DNA from 3 places in the Shewanella sp. A22 genome. Region 3 is predicted to be linked to each of the others. Evidence: predicted binding sites of a transcription regulator. Region 3 holds the regulator's gene; each other region holds the start of a gene.
The links. The regulator ArgR, encoded in region 3, controls arginine synthesis, uptake and breakdown. The targets are predictions, from matches to a motif close to ANTGAATANNTATTCANT.
Positions count from the first base shown of each region.

Region 1: a site for ArgR is predicted at 2,060-2,077, ahead of ACWXWT_RS15350 (YjiH family protein). Genes of this name have one in related genera too.
Region 2: a site for ArgR is predicted at 1,844-1,861, ahead of gltB (glutamate synthase large subunit). Genes of this name have one in related genera too.

Region 1 covers NZ_JBSQBN010000095.1:7,260-11,541, forward strand. Annotated here, with positions in the region: gene ACWXWT_RS15345 (PilZ domain-containing protein) at 23-382, opposite strand; gene ACWXWT_RS15350 (YjiH family protein) at 539-1,816, opposite strand; gene ACWXWT_RS15355 (U32 family peptidase) at 2,236-3,168, opposite strand; gene ubiU (ubiquinone anaerobic biosynthesis protein UbiU) at 3,178-4,179, opposite strand.
Region 2 covers NZ_JBSQBN010000065.1:17,095-21,376, forward strand. Annotated here, with positions in the region: gene ACWXWT_RS12680 (Hpt domain-containing protein) at 1-142, opposite strand, end outside; gene ACWXWT_RS12685 (TIGR01212 family radical SAM protein) at 423-1,391, opposite strand; gene gltB (glutamate synthase large subunit) at 1,915-4,282, shown strand, end outside.
Region 3 covers NZ_JBSQBN010000006.1:34,239-38,520, reverse strand. Annotated here, with positions in the region: gene ACWXWT_RS02425 (hypothetical protein) at 1-159, opposite strand, end outside; gene ACWXWT_RS02420 (N-acetyltransferase family protein) at 205-753, opposite strand; gene ACWXWT_RS02415 (hypothetical protein) at 757-975, opposite strand; gene ACWXWT_RS02410 (META domain-containing protein) at 1,099-1,524, shown strand; gene argR (transcriptional regulator ArgR) at 1,871-2,341, shown strand; gene ACWXWT_RS02400 (Dyp-type peroxidase) at 2,465-3,403, opposite strand; gene ACWXWT_RS02395 (ABC transporter ATP-binding protein) at 3,671-4,282, opposite strand, start outside.

The DNA.
Region 1 (4,282 bases), on a different contig from region 3:
TTAATTCGTTGCTTGTTATACGTTATGGCGCGATTAAAAACGTAAGTTCACGGTTTAATAGCTGGGCATCACCCATATTTAATTCAATAATTCTGCGCAGGTGGGTAATACTGTCAACATCAATATGGGTACACTTTAAGCCAAGATGTTCAGGCGTTTTATGCACAATTTCAGTTTCCATTGTTAATTCAATAGCTGAGTCCGCCAGCATAAACTTTAGTGTTAACATGCTATCTTGCTGCTCGTTGTAATCAGCCGGTTTTTCTACTAAGGCGCCATTGAGGCTTAAATCTAAAATTTTTGTTTGCCATGTTTTCTCTGCTTGTACAAGGTAAGCACTGGCTGCAAATAAGATACGAGAAAATTTACGTCTATCGTCCATGGTTTACCCTTAGTCATCATTATTATAACAACATATAGTCAGCGTTAATCACTTAAGCATACTCGATTTATCTCAGCCACGCAGGGAATTTTTAAGATAAAAAGGAGCACAATGCGCTCCTTTGGTTTATTGCGTTGCAAAGTTAGCTGGCTATGACTAAACCAGCAAGTGTCCCATTAATGCAATAACTGGCAATGTCACGAGTGTTCGCAGGATAAAAATGACGAACAGCTCAAAAAAGTTAACGGGGATTTTACTACCAATGAGCAGTGCACCGACTTCGCTCATATAAATAAGTTGGGTAACCGATAAGGCTGCAATGACAAATCGCGTCAAGTCAGATTCAATCGAGCTGGCTAAAATGGATGGAATAAACATATCCGCAAACCCCACTACGATGGTTTTTGAAGCTTCTGTGGCTTCTGGAATATGCAGTAGTTCTAAAAAGGGGATGAATGGCATACCTAAGTAATTAAAAATTGGTGTGTGTTCCGCTAATACCAATGCCACGGTGCCAATAGCCATGACAACGGGTATAACACCAAATATCATATCGACAACGTTTTTAATCCCTTCTGTGAGAACATGTTTAATTCCGCCTGCAGAAGATGCTCGTTGCATTGCTTGATCAAATCCCCACGAAAACACCCCATGACTGGCTGGAATTGTTTCGTCATCTTCGTGGCGAGGAGTGTCATCGATATAAAGGTCCTTCTTCCATGACAGTGGTGGTAATTTAGGCACGATGATTGCCGCAACCAGTCCGGCTAAGCAAACGGTGAGATAAAATGGCACAAACAAATGTTCGAGTTTGACTTGCGATATCACCACTAGACTGAACGTTATAGATACGGCTGAGAACGTTGTTCCAATTACGGCCGCTTCACGTGCTGTGTAGAAACGGGTTTCGAACTGTTTTGTGGTCATTAAAATACCCACACTACCGTCACCCAGCCAAGAGGCCATGCAGTCAATAGCACTGCGCCCTGGTAAATTAAATATTGGTCGCATCACTTTGGTTAATAAGGTGCCAAAAAACTCCAGCAAACCAAAATTAAGCAATAACGGTAGCAGCATGCCCGCAAAAATAAACACAGAAAACAACACTGGAACGAGATCATTCAGCACCAAGCCACCCGTTGCCGATGAGGTAATGGCTTCTGGTCCAACTTGCATGTAAATCATGACGATAAAGATTGCCCCTAATATCCGTACAGCTAGCCAGAAAAAATTGACTTTCAACAAGGTCCGTAAAAAAATGCTTTTGCGAACAAATTTAGGGTTAAGGAGTTGAGTGAACAGTGAAGCAAGTGCCATAAATACCACAATGCACGTGACGATAAGCTGAATCGAACCGCCCATTTGGCTTTGCAATGCTTTAGAAATGATAGCTATTGGAATGGTAATAGCCCCATCGACGCTAATAGGCGTCATAAACAATAATAAGCCAACCAGTGACGGAATTATAAAGGTAAGAATTGTTTTGATGCTATGTTTTTTGTGTGTCACGTTAAATACACCTTACATTTGTGCTTTAAGTTAGATAGCTGTGATATCCAACGATTTATTATGGACAGAGATTGAATGTCCATTCAGTTGTGTTTTTTTGGCAGGCAAGGTTACCCCCTTATTCACAGTATGTAAAATGATAACTTAACCGAATAGATATTAGTAAAATGTGAGTAGTTATTTACTTTAGGAAAATAATAGCAAATATAATATAATACTAATTAAGTCATATGGTTAATATTATGTTTTCAAGGTGTTTTTTAGGAAATAATATTAAATGCCATTAATGAGCATCGATATAGATTAACGATATTGTCATTTCATTAATGGCTTTTGAATGATTGTTAATTATTATGTTCGGCGGCATAGTCCATGCCGGGCAATCCTAACCAATAACCGTTGCAATTATTATTGGTCGCAGCGGCTAATTTATAATCATGGAACTGCTTTGTAAACAGTGCCTCATTGTTAAGTGGATTTGCCTTGGCATGCTCTAAGGCATGGGCCAGATCTGAACCTAGGGTAACATCCATTAATTTGTTGGGCGATATACGCCAGTAATCAATCCCCATATTGATCATTTGGGGGATTTGGTTAATCAAGTTTATTTGCGCTGCAGATTGAGTTTGGATGCCATTTAAACGAAGTAGGGGTTGCGACTCTTGGGTTTGAGCAAGCAAGCCTTTGTTGTGGCGTTGACAAATGGTTTGGCATTTATCTTTAGGTAATCGATAGTGTTTTGCAGTAAAGCAACGTGCAGAGTGTGCTAATGGCATATAACCGTGGCCGAAGACTTCTATTTCAAAAGTCGGTTTTTTGCCCTGATGGATGACACTATTTAGCCATTGTTGTGATAATTCACAAGGCATAACAAAGCGAAACATCCCTTTTTTGTGCAATAAATCAAGACTGGTGCGGTTGTAATTATTAATTGTTGGCCCACAAACGAAAGGGACTTTAGCTTGGCTTGCATAATACACTGCAGCCATATCATTAGCTTCGATACTGAAATCACCATTATCAATAGCACGCTTTAATTCGTTGAGTTCAGATTGGGCTTCGATGAGAGCCATTGTTGACAGCACAACATGTTTTCCATGGGACTTAAGCATGTTTGCCAGCTCAAGATAGTCGTTAAACTTCATTTCACGTCGACGGCTACACACGGTTTCACCTAGGTAAACAGTATCGATACCACTTAGAGCAACTTGTTGATAGAAATGTTCAACGTCAGGTTTTGACCAGCAATAGCTAATTGGAGCAAGAGATATTTTCATTCTACAACCTTATTGCCATTGACGCTCGTAAGCGCCCAATGTTGTGATTTGTCCTTCGGATACTTTCGCTAATGCTTGCGACCATGTGGCTTGTTCGCAAAAAGACTCAGGGCAGGCTAAATAAGTGTCGATAGCGTTGCGCCACACTTGGGTGACTTGGGCAACATAAGCAGGGCTGCGCTGGCGCCCTTCTATTTTAAGTGATTTAACCCCTGCTTGGGCGAGTTCAGGCAGTAAGCTTAATGTGTTTAAGCTGGTGGGTGACTCCAGTAAATATTTTGCATCATGATCGTATTCTGCAATATAACGGCCTTTACAGACGACTGGGTAACCTAGTTGCTGGCTCACATCGGCTTTATCGATTAACACATTATTAAGCCTGGTGAGTTTATCAGTACCGTCATCTTGCCAACGTACATGGTTGGCTGGCGAGCACGAACCGCCCGTATTAGGCGATTGTCCTGTCACATAGGATGATAAATGGCACCGGCCCTCAGCCATGATACATAAGCTGCCAAAGGCAAATACCTCAAGTTCGACCGGGCTTACTTTAGCCAAATCGCGTACTTGTTTCATTGACAGCACTCTGGGTAGGACTGCTCGTTCGATGTTAAATGCCTCTTTATAAAAAGCCAACGCCCCTAAATTTGTTGCGCTGGCTTGCACAGATAAATGCAATGTGAGGTGAGGGTAATTTTGATGGGCATAATCGAGTAATGATAAATCTGCCACGATGAGTGCATCCATTTCTAATTGTGCGGCTAAATCAACGGCCTGATACCAGCGGTGCTCTTGTCCCGGTTTAGGGAAGGTATTAAGCGTTAAGAATACTTTTCGTCCTTGGCTATGAGCGAGTTTAGTGGCCTGCACCAGTTGTGTAGCTGAAAAATTTAAACCAGCAAACGAACGCGCATTAGTATCATCTTTTAGTCCGAGGTAAACCGCATCTGCACCTGCATTAAGTGCTGCTTTGAGTGATGCTAAATTACCCGCGGGGCATAAGAGTTCCATGTCGATGTTCTCATTTTTTTCAAAGAACAGGAGTGTAAATGTGATTGAGTTAACATGATTTGATTTAAAACAGGTTTCGTTAGATAAATTGCCAGTAAACTCT
Region 2 (4,282 bases), on a different contig from region 3:
CTTTTATTAAGCTACTGACATACTCAGGCATTAGCTGCTCGAATAACACTACGCTTTTTAATAATGTTCCAGCACCAATAGCACTGATATACTGCTCAAGCGTATTGAGATCCAATATTGAGTCTAACTGCGTTGTGACCATAATGGCGCCTCTATCAAAGATCTAACTCTATAAAATTACAAACATAATACCGAGTAAAATACCCTATGCAAGAGTTGCCAATATTTAAGCGCTATTTAATGCCAAAAAGTCACACTTGTTTAACATAGCTGCTCAACGGGTATTACCAACGTTTAAAAAACCCTCACATTGGTAATATTTTGTCCAATTACTGGCAATCATATTCATCAGTGTCACTCTTTATCGATTTTCTTTGTAAATTTATCAATTAAATCATGAATAATGAGCCTATCGCACTGTACTAGGCAGTCATACTTTGATCATATGATAACGCACTACCTTGACCACCAAAGTCGCGTAACTCATTAACAATAGCAACCAAGCCATCCCAACGAAAAGCACACCAATCGGGCGCGAGTAATAATGGTTTTTTAGCATAAGCAGTCACGCGATGAAAAATAATATCTTTTGGAGTATGGCGAATTAATTTTGCCGCTTCAGAAGCATATTCCTCGAGGTTCATCAGTGGCATAGGATTATAGCGCCATTGTTTAGCCATTGTGCTACCGTCGACAATATGGAGCGGATGGAGCTTTAATCCATCAACGCCAATGCCTAATACGGTTTGTAAACTGTTAAAGTAATCGGCTGATGTTTCCCCTGGTAGCCCTAAAATCAAATGGGTACATACTTTAATTCCTCGCGCGCGGGCCTTTACAACCGTTTGCCGGTATTCGGCGAGTTGGTGACCGCGATTAATTCGTTTTAACGTATTGTTATTAGCCGTTTGTAACCCTAGTTCGAGCCACACATCAATACCTTGCTGCTGATATTCTATAAGTAAATCCAAGACCTCATCGGGTACACAATCAGGCCGAGTACCAATGTGAAGCCCAACAATATCAGCATCTTCAATGGCTTGGTCATATTTTTGCTTAAGGACTTTATATTCATCGTAAGTGCTGGTGTAGGCTTGAAAATAAGCAATATATTTTGCAGCTGGTGTGGCAGAATCGGCCAATATAGAGGAGCACTTTTTAGCGGCTTGGGCGCGAGTTTTTCCCTCAGATAATTGCACTGAAATAGGCAGTTCATTACCTTGAGGGTGACTAAAAGATTCCACATTACAAAAAGTACAACCGCCTATCCCTAAGGTTCCATCGCGATTTGGGCAAGTAAATTGAGCATCTATTGTTAATTTTTTAATCCGTTGGCCATACAAACGTTTGCAATACACACCAAACGTATTAACGTAGTCATCTAAACCCACAATTTACTCTCATCATCACTACAAAGTTCGACAGTTTAGGCAACTGACAAACGCTTGTCTTGGTGCTAAATCAATAAAAGAGTCTATCAACACCTGTAGGCAGTCAACTTGTGCACTAACTCAAAAAATGTTTAAAACAATTTTCGCTATTTACGCATCAAATAAAATGAATACTTAGTCATTTAGAATAATTTTTTACCCACAGACTGTATGCGAAATAAAATTCACTATTTTTATTTAAAAATCAATGATGACTCATTGTTATAAAAAAGTAATCAGTTGTTTGAATTTTTTCTAAAATTCTTTTTATTCATAGTGTTATAGCTCAAAATTTACAGTTTACGTTAACGTAAACTTTGTAAGGTATTACGTTTTTCCACTCGTCACATTTAGGTTTGTTGCATTTTTTTGGTTTGACCTTTATTCATTCTCGGTTTAATTTGAATGGTTCGGGTGCATATCTATGGATATTCTTCAAATTTACCCCGAGTCGTATCTAGTAGAGGTTTAGGGGGTTTTTTGTATGAGCTTGTATCATCCCAGTTTTGAGCGTGACAATTGCGGATTTGGTTTAATTGCACAAATGGATGGCGACGCGAGTCACCGTATTGTGCGTACCGCGATTCATGGTCTCGATCGAATGAAACATCGTGGTGGTATTGCAGCTGACGGACGCACAGGTGATGGCTGTGGTCTATTAATGCAAATGCCTACAGGTTTTTTTGAAGCTATTGCTGCAGAGAATGATTGGCATTTAAGCCGAAAGTTTGCGGTAGGCATGTTATTTCTCAGCCAAGATACACAACGCGCTGATGAAGCTAAGTTTATTTTAGAAAAAGAATTACAACGAGAAACACTCAGTGTTGCTGGTTGGCGAAAAGTGCCAATTAATCCAGATGTATTAGGGGAGATTGGTCGGGGAAGTTTGCCACAAATATACCAAGTGTTGATTAACGCGCCTGTGGGATGGCGTGAAAAAGATCTTGAACGTCGCTTATACATGGCGCGTCGACGTCTTGAGCAGCAAATAACCGATGACAAAGACTTTTATGTTGCTAGCTTATCTGGCCAAGTTATTGTCTATAAAGGTTTAATGATGCCAGCCGACCTGCCATCATTTTATACAGACCTTGCTGATATTCGCTTAAAAAGTGCAATTTGTTTATTCCACCAACGCTTTTCAACCAATACATCGCCTAAATGGCCATTAGCTCAACCGTTTCGTTATCTCGCTCATAATGGTGAAATCAATACCATTACAGGTAATCGCCAGTGGGCTAGAGCCCGTGCTTATAAGTTCAATTCGCCCTTGTTGCCAGATTTACAACAAGCGGCACCTTTTGTTAACGAAACCGGTTCAGACTCCTCTTCTTTAGATAATATGCTCGAAATGCTGTTGTCTGGCGGAATGGATTTATATCGCGCCATGCGCTTGTTGATTCCACCAGCTTGGCAATCAAACCCAGAAATGGATGACGAGCTAAAAGCTTTTTATGATTTTAACTCTATGCACATGGAGCCGTGGGACGGCCCAGCTGGCATTGTAATGACTAATGGTCGCCATGCTGCCTGTGCTGTTGATCGTAACGGCCTACGCCCTTCTCGCTACGTTATAACCAAGGATCGTATCCTCACCTTAGCGTCTGAAGTCGGTATTTGGGATTATGCTGCCGATGAAGTGATTGAAAAAGGCCGGGTTGGCCCAGGTGAATTATTAGTATTAGATACTTTAAACGGTCGCTTGTATCATTCTTTTGAAATTGATAACGACTTAAAACGTCGCCATCCTTATAAAGAATGGATGTCAAAAAACAGTCAGACCTTGATCCCCGCGGAGGATATGGCTCCTACCAAACAAGGCTCAAGTGGTTTTGATAGCAAAACACTACTTCAGTATCAAAAACAGTTTGGTTTTACCCGTGAAGAACTAGAACAAGTGATTTGGGTGCTTGCTAGCAAAGGTGAAGAAGCCATTGGTTCAATGGGTGATGACACGCCTATGGCGGTATTGTCGAAAAAATCGCGTTCATTGTACGATTATTTTCGCCAGAAATTTGCTCAAGTCACTAACCCACCAATTGATCCGTTACGTGAAAAACACGTTATGTCATTAGCCACTTGTGTCGGTCGTGAACAGAATCTATTTAGCGAAACCACAGGTAACGCTTATCGGGTCATGTTTAACTCGCCTATTTTGCTATTCAGTGACTTTAACCAATTACTGGGTTTAGACAGCACGAATTATCGTGCAAACACGGTTGACCTCAATTACGACGATCATGAAAACTTAGAGCAAGCTATCCGTCGAATTACCGATGAGGCAGAACGCTTAGCCCGAAGTGGTACAACATTGTTAGTGTTATCAGACCGTGCCGTAGCTAAGAATGCACAAGTGATTCCTGCTGCCATGGCTGTAGGCTCTGTGCAAACACGGCTTGTCGATAAGAGCTTACGCTGCGACACCAACATAATTGTTGAAACGGCTTCTGCGCGCGACCCACATCACTTTGCGGTATTACTCGGCTTTGGTGCGACAGCTATTTACCCTTACCTTGCCTATGAATCTATTTCTGCGATGGCAAAACAACAGCTAGTAGACGATGTAACCCCGTTAATGCTGAACTTCCGTTATGGCATTGAAAAGGGTTTGCGTAAAATTATGTCGAAAATGGGTATCAGTACTGTTGGATCTTATCGTTGTAGCCAACAGTTTGAAGCCGTTGGTTTAGCTAGTGATGTTATTGAATTATGCTTTAAAGGCGTGATTAGTCGTATTGAAGGTGTCAGTTTTACTCATATTGCTGATGATCAGAAAACCCTTCATACAGCAGCCTACCGCGCTCATTTACCTTTGCCTCAAGGTGGTTTACTTAAGTATGTGGAAGGCGGTG
Region 3 (4,282 bases):
TTGCAATTGCGGATTATCTGGATTTTGTAAATCAACTTCGACACACTCATACAACTGTGCCGCGTCAGCCAACACTGCGACTACCAGCTTCATATTGTCAAATGCAGATAGCCTTAAATCCAAGTAGGGCGAAAACAGTGCTTCAAAGTTAGTACTCATAGAATTCCTCATAAATAACCACTTTAACAACACCCTAGCTTGACATCACGTTATGTTAGTCGTGGCCAATAAACAATAATCACGTTGTTCAAAACTGAATCGAACAATTTCTGTCATTGCGGCTTTTTGTTTGTGTGCCGCTAGTGAACGGGCATTGTCCGCAGCAATATATGTCACCATAAAAGGAAAGGTATTTGCTACTTGTTTTTTTAATTCTGTAACCAATGCTGAAAACACTCCTTTGCCACGTTTTGATTCTTGTATCCAAACGGGCCCATATTGGCACGTGTTAGTCGTCGATAAAGCTTGCCCATTCAAATCGGCAAACTTAAGTTTTTGAATAATATGTCGGTACAATGGTTGTGCGGAAAAAAATGACCATTTTGCCGCTATCACATAACCAATGATCTGGCCTTGCTCTTCAGCTACGATAAACCAATGTTGATTAATCAACTGACCCACCTCACCTTTTGTAAATGAATGAGCATGAAGTTGGCTATGTGAACCTAACAACTCATCATCAACATGGGCACGCTCTAACTGCACAATGGCAGCCACATCGGTTGATAAGGCCTTACGGATGATAAATGACAATGGTTATTCCTTTGACTCTGAATTAGAAGGTTGTTTCTTGGCCCATTCTATCACTAGAGCAACCGGCAACGGAGACATAATTAATGTGCCAACACCAATGAGTAAAGCCACGAGCAACATACCGCTGACTTGTTGGGCTAAATCTGTTTGCCAATATAATCCGACCCCCAGGAGCAACATGATAATGCCAACAAAATGCAATACTTTGACTAATTTGAGCATGTAAACCCCTTTAGCTACGTTAAATAATGTTCATCAAACCAAAACATTACATTTATTTACGCTTTTATTAATACTCAAGTAGTAGAATAAAGTTAATTTTTTTGTATTTGGAACTCTCCCATCATGATAAAGCACATTATCGGCTCCATATTCATATTTTTAGGCCTTAGCGCTTGTCAAAGCCAAACTCAAATTGTTTCAAATGATCAGTTAGTTGGTCTTTGGCATGTCGACGTCGTCCTAGATACTCCAACAATTAATAATAGCCCAGCAACTTTAGTTTTTGCCGAAAATGGTGAACTAACAGGTAATAACAGTTGTAATCAGTTTTCAGGTCATTACACCCAGCAAGGCAACATGTTACAACTTACTCCGTCTGGCTCAACCATGAAAGCCTGTGTCGATAGTTTAATTGCACAAGAAACTGAGCTTATGCAGGCCATCTCATTAGTAAAGCAAATTGATTTTTCTAAAGGTAAACTGAATCTATTGTCAAAAAATGGTGTCACACTACTGATACTCACGAAACAATTATCACCGTTATCCTAAACACCATTACATAACGACCCTCTGTTCAAGATAATAATGTCTATCAAACAGAACCTTGTCTCGCTACCTGTGATGCATTAACGTCGATAAATCAAAATAAACGATTGGTACTGCTAGCAACATCAAATGACAAATATAATATCAAATAGAAAATGATGTGATTTAGGCTGATTTTCCCCACAGTTCCGCTTAATTTGCGTTGATTTAACGATGGTAAGTGTCAGCATAAGGTTCCACTAATAATTGAATTTTTATTCAAAAAAATTGATTCTATCTTGACTTGATAGGTCAATCTATTCAAAATGTGCTAGTTTTTTGAATAACAACTATAAGATGAACTATCATTATGCCAGCGACAAAAAATCAGGATGAGCTCGTTAGAACTTTTAAAGCGATTCTTAAAGAAGAACGTTTTGGAAGCCAAAGCGAAATTGTTAATGCGCTTCAGACCGAAGGATTCGGTAATATTAATCAATCTAAAGTATCGCGCATGCTCAGCAAATTTGGTGCTGTGCGAACTCGTAATGCTAAGCAAGAAATGGTGTATTGCCTCCCAGCAGAACTTGGTGTGCCTACCGCGGGTAGCCCACTGAAAAATTTAGTTTTAGATGTTGATCACAATCAAGCCATGATAGTCGTTAGAACCAGCCCTGGGGCTGCACAATTAATTGCCCGTCTGCTTGACTCAATAGGCAAACCTGAAGGAATATTAGGCACAATCGCTGGGGATGATACTATTTTCATTTGCCCTGCGAGTATAAAAACGATTGATGACACCTTAGAAACAGTTAGATCTTTATTCAATTATAGTGAATAAAAAACATCAGAATAAAAAAGCAATGCCATGGCATTGCTTTTTTATTCTCTAAATTAATACCAATTCCAATAATTATTTGGTTATTTGGTTATTTGGTTATTTGGTTATTTGGTTATTTGTAACTTATACATCATTAAACTGAATTAAAAAATCAAGCGATGGCACAAAAAATGATGAGCCAGTCAGTGCTTTAGTAAATAGCATTAAATGATCATGGTTTCCATCACTATCACCATGCACCATGCTCCTAAGCATTTTTTCAAAATGTTCAGGCGTACGGCAAACAGAAATAAAGATCAATCCTTGCTCTTTCGTCGAACCATAAGGCATGCTTTGACGTAATATTTCTAATGACTTACCTTGTGAATCCTTTAAATTAACTCGTTTTGTATGGCTGGTTAATGGTTTATCTTCTGATTCATACTCAATATCATCAACTTTGGTACGCCCAAAAATATCTTCTTGCTTTTTAAGAGGTAAACGATGCCATTTACTTAAGTTATGCATGTATTTTTGTACATGAACATAACTACCAGAAACAAATTTCTCATCTTCATTACCAACAAGTGCAACCTCTTGACGATGACGCCCTTTAGGGTTTTCTGTTCCATCAACAAAGCCGGTTAAGTCACGACTGTCCATAAATCGGAAACCACGTTCTTCATCCACTAACTCAACCAAGTCTTCAAACATTTGGTTAATTTCGTTGGCTACAAGATGCAAAATATCATAGCGATCACAACGGATATGAACAAATAAATCGTATTCCATTGCAGGTGCATCACGATTGCCTTCATTCATAGCTGGAAAAGGTTTTAATAGCGCTGGACGTGCCTCAGGATAGAAGGTGTCCCAAAAATTTGCTCCGATCCCCACAAAACCATTAAAAGCACTATCTGCATATTGATCTGTGAGCTCGTAAATATACTGCGCAACATTCGCTATAGAGGGGCGCAATTGATCTTCAACACCGTCGTTGGCATTAAACATCAAGTACACACTGTGTAAATTCCCTTCAGCACAAATCCCTAACTGTTCACGAGGCATAACTTGGTTACCCATATTAACTTCATCCACCTTAATACTTTATGTCGGCCTAAATGGTGATAACTTAACGCTTTTATATTTGCAGGACATTGCATTTATCAACAACGCTGCTCATAACCTTAGCGTAATCAAATATAAATTACGTGAAGTGTACTCACATTTAACCAATTTGTAATACACATTGTACTCATATTCGTTCATATAAAAGGCTGAACATCATTAACGACCCAGATTAGGATTAACAAATAAATTTGTCACTCGTAAAGGTTGCGGTATTAATAGTTAACTAAAAATCACCAATGGGTGATCGGCAATACTAATATCCACTCTCTGCTCTCTCGTTAAGGTAATTAATGGGCTCGTCACATCCAAAATGTCGTCACCTATTTGAACACGATAATGACATACAGTGCCAAGAAAGCAACGCTCAACAATATACCCACGGCCGCTGTTACTAGGATGCAATTCAATTTGTTGAGGTCTCAATAATAATTGGCCTTGATTGCCTACAGGTAAAGACAATGCTTCAGTGCTATTGAGCTCACCTAGAGAAGACTGAACTTGATGATTAGATATTACCGTTACAGGTAAATAATTACCGGTTCCTAAAAAATCGGCAACATAGCGATCTGTAGGCGAAGAATATAATGTTTCAGCTTTGCCATGCTGGATAATTGCGCCATTTTTAAATAAAGCCAATTTATCTGCAAACACAAATGCTTCATCTTTACTGTGAGTCACAAACACTGCACTCACATTACGTTGTTTCAAAATCGCACGAATTTCCAACATCATGTCGTTACGAACCTGTGAATCAATATTGGAAAAAGGTTCATCTAACAACAACAGCTCTGGTCTATAAGCTAATGCCCGCGCAATAGATACCCGTTGCTG